Regions from separate parts of the Stenotrophomonas sp. Marseille-Q5258 genome, predicted to be linked through region 1. Evidence: riboswitches for the same ligand, from Rfam matches in the RefSeq annotation. Region 1 holds a riboswitch; the other holds the start of a gene.
The links. Region 1 has a riboswitch for glycine ahead of OC534_RS01435 (trimeric intracellular cation channel family protein). Riboswitches for the same ligand answer to the same signal wherever they lie in the genome.
Positions count from the first base shown of each region.

Region 2: another riboswitch for glycine. It lies ahead of gcvP (aminomethyl-transferring glycine dehydrogenase); the one in region 1 lies ahead of OC534_RS01435 (trimeric intracellular cation channel family protein).

Region 1 covers NZ_CAMPPN010000002.1:39,412-44,771, reverse strand. The annotation lists gene OC534_RS01445 (MdtB/MuxB family multidrug efflux RND transporter permease subunit) at 1-1,351, opposite strand, end outside; gene OC534_RS01440 (MdtA/MuxA family multidrug efflux RND transporter periplasmic adaptor subunit) at 1,348-2,514, opposite strand; gene OC534_RS01435 (trimeric intracellular cation channel family protein) at 2,719-3,336, opposite strand; glycine riboswitch at 3,425-3,515, opposite strand; glycine riboswitch at 3,536-3,618, opposite strand; gene OC534_RS01430 (GIY-YIG nuclease family protein) at 3,663-3,935, shown strand; gene OC534_RS01425 (ribonuclease E inhibitor RraB) at 4,003-4,350, shown strand; gene OC534_RS01420 (DUF2004 domain-containing protein) at 4,380-4,703, shown strand; gene OC534_RS01415 (hypothetical protein) at 5,042-5,360, opposite strand, start outside.
Region 2 covers NZ_CAMPPN010000020.1:67,515-72,874, forward strand. The annotation lists gene gcvP (aminomethyl-transferring glycine dehydrogenase) at 1-2,729, opposite strand, end outside; glycine riboswitch at 2,813-2,914, opposite strand; gene OC534_RS14300 (multidrug effflux MFS transporter) at 3,208-4,431, shown strand; gene OC534_RS14305 (hypothetical protein) at 4,574-4,966, shown strand; gene OC534_RS14310 (M2 family metallopeptidase) at 5,168-5,360, opposite strand, start outside.

The DNA.
Region 1 (5,360 bases):
ACAGCAGCGGGATCAGCACCGCGATCAACGACAGGGTGAGCGAGATCAGCGTGAAGCCGATCTGTCGCGCGCCTTTGAGCGCGGCCTGCAGGGGCGTCTCGCCGCGCTCCAGATGCCGGGCGATGTTCTCCAGCATCACGATCGCATCGTCGACCACGAAGCCGGTGGCGATGGTCAGCGCCATCAGGGTGAGATTGTTGAGCGAGAACCCGGCCAGCAGCATCACCCCGAACGTGCCCACCAGCGACAGCGGCACCGCGATGGACGGGATGATCGTGGCCGGGATGTTGCGCAGGAACACGAAGGTGACCATCACCACCAGCGCGATCGCGATCAGCAGCTCGTGCTGCACCCCGCGGATCGAGGCGCGGATCGACTCGGTGCGGTCGCTCATCACCGTCACATCCACGCCCTTGGGCAGCGAGGCCTGCAACTGCGGCAGCAGCGCGCGCACCTGGTCGACCACGGCGATCACGTTGGCGCCGGGCTGCCGCTGGATCGTGACCAGTACCGCCGGGGTGGTGCCCGACCACGCGGCGAGCTGGCGGTTCTCGGCGCCGTCCTCGATGGTCGCCACATCGCCCAGCCGCAGCGGCGCGCCGTCCTTGTAGGCCAGGATCAGCGCACGGTACTCGGCCACCGAGCGCATCTGGTCGTTGGCATCGAGCATGATCGCGCGGGTCGGGCCGTCGAAGCTGCCCTTGGGCACATTCACGTTGGCTGCGCCGATCGCCTGGCGGATGTGCGCCATGCTCAGGCCGTTGGCGGCCAGTGCGGACGGATTGGCCCGGATCCGCACCGCCGGACGCTGGCCGCCGGCCAGGCTGACCAGGCCCACCCCGGGCAGCTGCGACAGCCGCTGCGCCATGCGCGTATCCACCAGGTCGTGCACCTGCGGCAGCGACAGGCCCTGCGATGTCACCGCGAGGGTCAGGATCGGCGTGTCGGCCGGATTGACCTTGCGGTACACCGGCGGCACCGGCAGGTCATCGGGCAGGACGCTGTCGGCGGCGTTGATGGCGGCCTGCACTTCCTGCTCGGCCACGCCCAGCACCACCTCCAACGAGAACTGCAGGGTGATCACCGAGGCCCCACCGGAGCTGGTGGACGACATCTGTTTCAGGCCGGGAATCTGCCCGAGCTGGCGTTCCAGCGGGGCGGTGACCGCGCGGGTGGTCACCCCCGGACTTGCGCCCGGGTACAGCGTGGTCACCTGGATGATCGGGTAGTCCACCTGTGGCAGTGCGGCCACCGGCAGCAGCCGGTAGGCCATGATCCCGGACAGCAGCAGCGCCACCATCAGCAGCGTGGTGGCTACCGGGCGCTCGATGAAGGGACGCGACAGGTTCATGCGCCGGTCCGTGCCGGGTCCTGCGCGACCACCTCCACCTTGGCGCCTTCGCGCAGACCGTCGATGCCTTCGACCACCACCCGCTCGCCGGCCCTGAGCCCCTCGCGGACCGAGACGCGCTCGCCGTCGGCGGGGCCGAGCACCACGTTGCGCAGGTGCGAGGTGTCATCGGCGGCAATCACATACACATAGGTGCTCTTGCTGCCGAACTGCACGGCCGCATTGGGGATCACCACCGCGTCGCTGCTGCTGACCTGCAGGCGGATGTTGACGAACTGGTTGGGGAACAGGGTTTCGTCGGCATTGGCGAACTGCGCGCGCAGCTTCAGCGTGCCGGTGGCGGTGTCGATGCGGTTGTCCAGGCTGGACAGCACCCCGTCACCGAGCGCCTGGCGTTCTTCGCGGTCCCACGCTTCCACCGTGAGCTGGGGGGTGGTGCGCACCGCGGCGACCACTGCCGGCAGGTCCGGCTCGGGCACGGTGAACAGCACGCTGATCGGCATGGTCTGGGTGATGGTGGCCAGCGGCTCGGTGTCGCCGCTGCGCACCAGGTTGCCCACATCCACGTTGCGCAGCCCCATGCGCCCGGCCACCGGCGCGGTGATGCGGGTGTACTGCAGTTGCAGACGTGCTTCGTCCACGGCGGCCTGGTCGGTCTGACGACGGCCCTGCAGCTGGCGCACTCGGCTCTGCTGGTCGCTCAGTTCCTGCGCCGAGACGAAGTGTTTGCTCTGCAGTTCGACAAAGCGTCTGAGCTGGGTCTGGGCGTTGTCCAGCTCGGCCAGGTTCTGCTGCTGGGTGCCCAATGCACGCGCCAACTGCACCTGGTAGGGGCGCGGGTCGATCTCGGCGATCAGATCGCCCGCGTTGACGTGCTGGCCCTCGCGGAACGCCAGCCGCAGCAGTTCACCCTCGACGCGACTGCGCAGGCTCACGGTGTGCAGCGGGGTCACCGTGCCGAGCGCTTTCAACCGCACCACCAGGTCCTCGCGCGCTACCGTGGCCACGCGGACCGGGGTGGCAGCGGCGGCAGGGGCGGCCTTGTCCGCCGGTGCCGGCGCGAACACACGCCAGGCGATCGCGGCGACGGCCAGCACGGCCAGCAGCAACAGCGGTTTGAACAGACGGCGGGTACGCGACGACGGGGGCAGCGGGGCAGACATGGGGCATCCTGCGCGCCGACCAGCGGTTGGCGCGTCCATGAGATACCGGCCCGTGGGGGCAGGCGGGACGAAGTGGGGATGTCTGGCGGGGCCGCAGTCGAATGCCGCAGCGTGGCTGGATGCCGTCGGCGAGGACGGGGCCGCTATGGTAACGCGCGCGGCCCCCTGCGCTCACATGACCTTGGTCATGTGTGCGTCAGCGGCTCAATGCACCTCGTCGCGGTACACGAACTTGGGCATTTCCCATTTGAAGTGGATCGCCAGCAGGCGGAACAGGAAACCGCCGCCGAGGCACCACAGCGTGGCTGCATTGAGCGACATCCCCAGTTCCAGCAGCACCAGCCAGGCCGCGCCGGTCATCAGGGTGATCACCGCATACAGTTCCTTCTGGAAGATCAGCGGCACTTCGTTGCACAGCACGTCACGCAGCACGCCACCGAATGCACCGGTCAACATGCCGGCGATCAGCACGATCGGCGCGGTATGCCCACCTTCGCGCGCCACCGCGCAGCCGATCAGGGTGAACGCAATCAGGCCCAGCCCGTCCAGCACCAGGAAGGTACGGCGGAAGTGGTGCATCCAGCGCGCCACCCAGGTGGCGATCAGCGCCGCGCAGATGGTGAAGCCGAGGTACTCCGGGTGCTTCACCCAGCCCAGCGGGTAGTGGCCCAGCACGATGTCGCGCAGCGAGCCGCCACCGAGCGCAGTGACGCAGGCAATGATGACCACGCCGAACAGGTCCATGCGCCGCCGCCCGGCAGACAGTGCGCCGGTCATGGCTTCGGCGGAGATGGCGATGAGGTAGATCAGGGAGAGCAGCATGGGGGGCTCCGGACACGACAAACGGGGACGGAACCACGCACGACGCACGCCAGCGCGGTGCACTGTCGTGAGAGGGGGATACCGTTGCCGCTCCCGCTGTCCTTTTGCCTGAGAGTTCGGTGGCCAGGCCACGTGCCCCTTCGGCGGGTCATTGAAGACCTCTCTCCAGATCGGCGTGTCGGATGCATGGTTGGTGGCGTATCGGGCCACCGGCCTGAGCGATTATGGGAGCCTGCGCCTTCGGCGGGCGCCAGCGCGGCGCCTCTCTCCTGCATCCGGGGCGGATTCTAGCAGCCAGCGGCACCGGTCCGGGGGATAATCCCGGTATGTCCGCTGAACCGCCCACCGCGTCCGCCTGCTGGTATCTGTACCTGCTCGAATGCCGCAACGGCAGCTTCTACGCGGGCATCAGCACCGACGTGGCGGCTCGCTTCCAGGCCCACCTGGCCGGCAAGGGGGCCCGCTACACCCGCGCCAATCCGCCGGTGAAAGTGCTGGCCATGCGCGCCTACCCCGACCGCGCGGCAGCCTCGAAGGCCGAATGGGCGCTCAAGCGCCAGCCGCGCGCACGCAAGCTGGCGTGGCTGCAGGCGCCCTGAGCAGACCCACTGGTCGCCCACGCGATCCTGGCCGACAATCCCTGCAGACCACCCACCCTGGATTGCCATGACCCGCGATGTTGCGTTGTACCCGGAAGACGAAAACGGCGATGTGCTGTGGAACATGCTGCAGGACGGCGACGACCTGACCATTCCCCGCGAAGTGGACTTCGCGTTGATCTTCCCGACCGAAGACGTCGCCATCGCGTTTGCGGTGCACCTGCTGCGCAACGAGCAGAAGGTGTCGTTCTCCGCCTATGAAGAGAACGAGGACTTCCCGTGGCAGGTGGTGGTGCATCCGCTGATGATCCCGACCTACCAGAACATCGCCGGCTTTGAAGGCCTGCTGGTCAGCGAGGCGGTGTCCTACAGTGGCAAGGTCGACGGCTGGGGCTGCATGTCGCAGGCCAGTTGACCGCACGCCCGCATGAACAAGGAACGCACATGACCGACATTGCAACGCAGCGGCAGGCCGATGCCCTGGCCGCGATAAAACAGGCCATCGGTACCGAGGCCGCAGAGGACGGGGTCGACCTGTTCGCCAGCCATCATCGCGAGGAACTGCCGGCCAGCTACTGGCGCCAATACCTTGGCCAGACCGAACCGGATACCGCCAGCATCATCGGCCTGCTCCAGTTCGCCTCGGCATGGGGGGAAGATGAAATGGAGTACATCGATTTCACCCTGCCGGGCGACGTCACCCAGTACGTGCTGTCGGTCCATTTCGACGACGCAGGCGTGATCGACGGCATTTCGATGGAAAGCTGACCGGGTCCGTCCCGCACGACCCGACACAAGGAGCAGCGTGTCATGACGACGATGGAAGATGGGGCGGGCGGGGACCGCTGGCGAGGCAGAGCCGGCGCGGCTGCAATGAGCGGCGCGTCGGGTGCCGCCCCGCGCGTGGCGGCGTCAATGTGGCTGTGCGCGGTGGGCGTGCCGCTGGACGCCGATTCCGCCAATGCGTGAGACCGGAGCCGCGAATCGGACCAGGGCCGATCTTCACCGTGGGCGTCCGCCACGGCACCGGCGTGATCGACGCCATCGACGACTGACGTGGGGCGCGGATGCAGCGCCCGGCAGGCACCGGGCGCTGCAGGGAGCGCTCAGGGGAGGTAGTTGCCGAGGCTGAAGGACCTGTGCTCGTGCAGGCTGGCGCTTGCCGCAACCGACAGCACGAAGTCCCGGTATCGCGGCTCGTCGTCGAAGCGCTTGGAGATCCGCTCCTGGTCGTCCATCAAAACCTGGGCGTGCTTCGCCCAGTCGGCCTGGATGGCGTCGCACTGTGTCGTCGTCAGTGAGGGGGACACCCACAGCGTGCCCGCTGTTTCCGGGGAGGCGTCGGCGAGGGCCCTGGCCACGGGGAGATGGCGGCACAGCTCGGAGTACTTTCCGCCCATCTGCGTTCCTGCCCGATACGTCATC
Region 2 (5,360 bases), on a different contig from region 1:
CGCGGGTAGGCATGGGCCCACTCGCTGGCCGAGACCGCCGTGGCGGTGTGCGGCGCATTCTTGAGCGGGTTGTCCTCGCGGTCCAGGCGGCCGTCTTCGATCGCGGCGATTTCTTCACGGATCTGGATCATCGCGTTGATGAAGCGATCCAGTTCGTGCAGCGATTCGCTTTCGGTCGGCTCCACCATCAGCGTGCCGGCGACCGGGAAGCTCAGGGTCGGGGCGTGGAAGCCGAAGTCGATCAGGCGCTTGGCCACGTCCTCGGCGGCGATGCCGGAGGTCTTCTCCAGCGGACGCACGTCCAGGATGCACTCATGCGCCACCAGCCCGTTGCGGCCGGTGTACAGGGTCTTGAAGTGCGGGGCCAGACGCTTGGCGATGTAATTGGCGTTGAGCAGCGCGACCTGGGTCGCCTTGCGCAGGCCGGCGGTGCCCATCAGGGTGATGTACATCCAGCTGATCGGCAGGATCGAGGCGCTGCCGAAGCTGGCCGCGCTGACCATGCCCACATCGCCTTCGCCGCCCAGCACCTTGGGCAGGAACGGCGCCAGGTGCGATTTGACCGCGCACGGGCCCACGCCCGGGCCGCCGCCGCCGTGCGGAATGCAGAAGGTCTTGTGCAGATTCAGGTGCGACACGTCCGAGCCCCACTTGCCGGGCTTGGCCACGCCCACCAGGGCGTTCATGTTGGCACCGTCGGTGTACACCTGGCCGCCGTGCTTGTGGATGATCTCGCAGATCTCGACCACTTCCTCCTCGAACACGCCATGCGTGGACGGGTAGGTGATCATCAGCGCGGCCAGGCGGTCGCTGTACTTCTCGGCGTTGACGCGGATGTCCTCGACGTCGACGTTGCCGTTGGCATCGGTCTTGGTCACCACGACCTTCATGCCGCACATCTGCGCCGAGGCCGGGTTGGTGCCGTGCGCCGAATCGGGGATCAGGCACACGTCGCGGTGGTCGTCGCCGCGCGAGCGGTGGTAGGCGCGGATCGCCAGCAGGCCGGCGTACTCGCCCTGCGCGCCGGAGTTCGGCTGCAGGCTGACGGCGTCGTAGCCGGTGCACTCCACCAGCATCGCTTCCAGGCCGTCGATGAGTTCCTTGTAGCCGGTGGCCTGGTCGGCCGGGGCCAGCGGATGGATGTTGGCGAACTCCGGCCAGGTCACCGGGATCATCTCGGCGGTGGCGTTGAGCTTCATGGTGCAGCTGCCCAGCGGGATCATGGTGCGATCCATCGCCAGGTCCTTGTCCGCCAGCGAACGCAGGTAGCGCAGCAGTTCGTGTTCGCTGTGGTGGGTGTTGAACACCGGGTGGGTCAGGAAGGCGCTGGTGCGCACCAGGCCGGCCGGCAGCGCGTCGGCGGTGGTGGCGTCGAGCGCGTCCACATCGACGTTCACACCGAACAGTTGGCCGAGCGCGACGATGTCGGCACGGGTGGCGGTTTCATCCAGGCTGATGCCGACCGCTTCGCTGTCGATCGCGCGCAGGTTGATGCGTGCGGCGGCCGCCTTGGCGTGGATCGCCCCGGCGTCGATGTCCTTGATGTGCAGCGTATCGAAGAAGTGCTCGCCGACGTTGACGCCGGCGCCGCGCAGCGCGGCCGCCAGGATGCTGGCCAGCCGATGCGTGCGGCGGGCGATGCGGGTCAGGCCGTCCGGGCCGTGGTACACGGCATACATCGAGGCCATCACGGCCAGCAGCACCTGCGCGGTACAGATGTTCGAAGTGGCCTTCTCGCGACGGATGTGCTGCTCGCGGGTCTGCAGGGTCAGGCGGTAGGCGGCATTGCCCTGCGCATCGACCGACACACCGATCAGGCGGCCCGGCATCGAGCGCTTGTACGCATCGCGGCAGGCCATGAAGGCGGCATGCGGGCCACCAAAACCGAACGGCACGCCGAAGCGCTGCGAGTTGCCGACCACGATGTCCGCGCCCCATTCGCCGGGGGCGGCGATCAGGGTCAGGGCGAGCAGGTCGGTGGCCACCGCCACCAGGCCGCCACGGGCGTGCACGGCATCGGCCAGCGCCTTGTGGTCGCCGATATGGCCGAAGGTATCCGGGTACTGCAGCAGCACGCCGTAGGCCTCCGCCTCCAGCGCCTCGGCCGGAGTGCCCACGCGCAGCACGATGCCGAGCGGTTCGGCGCGCGTGCGCAGCAGCTCCAGCGTCTGCGGGTGCACGGCGTCGTGCACGAAGAAGGTGTCGGACTTCGACTTGGCCGAGCGCTTGGCCAGCGTCATCGCTTCAGCCGCGGCGGTGGCTTCGTCGAGCAGCGAGGCGTTGGCGATTTCCATGCCGGTCAGGTCGGCGCACAGCGTCTGGAAGTTGATCAGCGCTTCCATGCGGCCCTGCGAGATTTCGGCCTGGTACGGGGTGTAGGCGGTGTACCACGCCGGATTTTCCAGCACGTTGCGCAGGATCACGTTCGGAGTCAGCGTGCCGTAGTAGCCCTGGCCGATGAAGGTGCGGAACACCTGGTTCTTGTCGGCGATGGCGCGGATCTTGGCCAGTGCCTGCACTTCGGTCAGCGAATCGGGCAGGGCCAGCGGTGCCGGCGACTTGATCCCGGCCGGGACGATCGCATCGGTCAGCGCATCCAGCGACGCGTGGCCGACCACGTCGAGCATCTGCGCGATCTCGGCGTCGTTCGGGCCAATGTGGCGTTCGACGAACGCGTGGCTGTGTTCAAGCTCGCGCAGGGAAGGGGTGTTGTTGGACATGGCTGGCATCTCGGAGAGTGGGCACGCACGTTCGGAAGGCGGCCGGGCCGTGGCGCGAACAGGCGCGAGCCACCGGACCCTGCGGTCTTCCTGGGTGCCCCTCTGTCCTTTTGCCTGAGAGTTTAAAAGCGCGCATCTGCGTGCTCCGTGCCCCTTCGGCGCCGGCACTCGCCGGTCTCTCCAGAGTTGTGGTGCGGGTGGTATCGGGCCTGAGCGATTACGGGCGTTGCGCCTTCGGCAGCGGCTGGCCCAAAACGACCGTCCGCTTCTCCCACCATGTAGCCAGGCGATTATAGCCCAGCGGCCTGATCCGCTGCGTCCCTACGCCACATGAATACGGGGTGGTATGGGCGCCCGATCAGGGCCGTGGCGATGGTGCCCGGCCACACAAAGGCCTATCATCACCGGATCCTCGTATTCATCTGGCGCCGCCCGTTCCGGGCTGGCGCCCGCCGTGCGTTTGCGCATGGCCCAGACGGAAGACCGCATGACGCCCGCCTCGCCCTCGACCCGCCGCCTGGCCCTGCTGCTCGCAGGCCTGGCGATGTTCGGTCCGTTCTCGATCGATACCATCTTCCCGGCCTTCCTGCTGCTGGGTGAACGCATGCAGGTGGACCAGGTCGCCGTGCAGCAGACCATCAGCGTGTACCTGCTTTTCTACGGCCTGATGAGCCTGGCGCACGGCCCGCTGTCGGATGCGTTCGGTCGCAGGCGGGTGATCATCGGCGGGCTGGTGCTGTTCATCGCCGCGTCGGTCGGCTGCGCGCTGTCGCGCGACATGCCCACGCTGCTGGTGTTCCGCGCCCTGCAGGGTGTGACCGCCGGCGTCGGCGTGATCGTGGGCCGCGCGGTGATCCGCGACCTGTACCACGGTGCCGATGCGCAGCGCCTGATGAGCCAGGTGTCGATGATCTTCGGTGTGGCCCCGGCGATCGCGCCGATCATCGGCGGCTGGATCCTGCTCGGCGGCGGCGACTGGCCGCTGATCTTCTGGTTCCTGGTGGTGTTCGCGGTGGTGCTGCTGCTGGCCACCGGCAAGTGGCTGCCCGAAACCCATCCGGTACAGGCGCGCACGCCGCTGTCGATGCGCGCCCTGCTGCGCAGCTATGCGCGCATGGGCTCGCACCCGCGGTTGCTGCGGCTGGCGGCGGCGGGTGCGTTCAACTTCTCCGGCATCTTTCTCTACATCGCCTCGGCGCCGGTGTTTGTGATGCACCACCTGAAGCTGGGCGAGGGCGGGTTCGCCTGGCTGTTCATTCCCACCATCGGCGGCATGACGATGGGGTCGTTCCTGTCCGGGCGCATGGCCGGCCGGGTGGTGGCGCAGCGGCAGATCGCGATCGGCTTCGGCCTGTGCGCGCTGTCGGCGCTGCTCAACCTGGGCTACGTGCTGTCGGTGCCGCAGATCGCGCTGCCGTGGGCAGTGCTGCCGATCTTCCTCGGTGGCGTCGGCATGGCGCTGATCTTCCCCATTCTGGCGCTGGCGGTGCTGGACATGTATCCGCAGCAGCGCGGCCTGGCCTCGTCGATGCAGATGTTCATCCAGCTGATGATCAACACCGTCGTCGCCGGCGTGGTGTCGCCCCTGCTCAGCGGCAATCCGCTGCATCTGGCATTGGGCTATGCGGGCTTCTTCGCCATCGGTGCCACATTCTGGTACTGGGAGCGGCACTGCGAGCGCCGCGACGAGGCCCTGCTGCCGCCGGGCTGACGCCTGCGGCACGCCGCGGCGGCGCAGGGCAACCTCGCCCCGCGGCTGGCTGCCCCCCCAATACCGGCCAGGGCATGCCCTGGGGGCCGCTTGCGGCCGGTACGGTATCCTGTGCACTTTCACGCAGTCCGGAAGTCCCCCGATGTCGACCACCTCCAAACTGCGCCGCGACATCCGCCGGCGCCGCGAAACCCAGGCCGCCAACCGCGAGCAGGCCCAGGCCTCCCCGGTCGAGCCGCATGCCGAACTGCGTGACCAGCAGCGCACGCTGCTGGCCGGGATCGTGCGCCGTGATGGCGAGTGGGTGCTGGGCATGGATGGCCGCATCGCCGGGCAGACCGCCAGCGCGGCGCGCGTACTGGCGCTGATCATGCAGGCGGCTGAACTGCACGAGCGCCAAGGCACCCCTGTGCGGCTGGTGTACTCGGACGCGTTGAAGGATGCCGCCCATGCCGAGGCCAAGGCCGACGGCAAGGATTTCGACCAGTACAAGGTGGACTTCGCCGCCAGTCTGAAGGCATCCGCGCAGGCCTGAGCAACGGCAGACACAACGCGCGCGCTGGACGGTTCCCCGCGCAGCGGCGCATGGGCGGGCGCCGGGCGGCGATGCCCTTGCCGACGAATGTCCCACCGTCTGCGGTACCCCGGAACGGCGCCGCTGTCAGGTGTAACCGGCAGACAGACCCCCCGAAAAAAACCGGCCTTGCGGCCGGTTCTTTTTTTATCGCATTACTGCTCAGTGGGCGGCGGGAGCCGTTGCTGCCGGCTTGGCCGCGGCGGTGGCCGCAGGGACCTGCCAACCGCACATCTGGCCCTGGTTCTGCTGCTTGAGCCACTCGTTGACCGGGCTGAAGTACTCGATCATCGGGCCGGCATCGAGCTTGTCGCCGCCGGTGATTTCCTTCAGCGTGGCCTGCCACGGCTGGCTG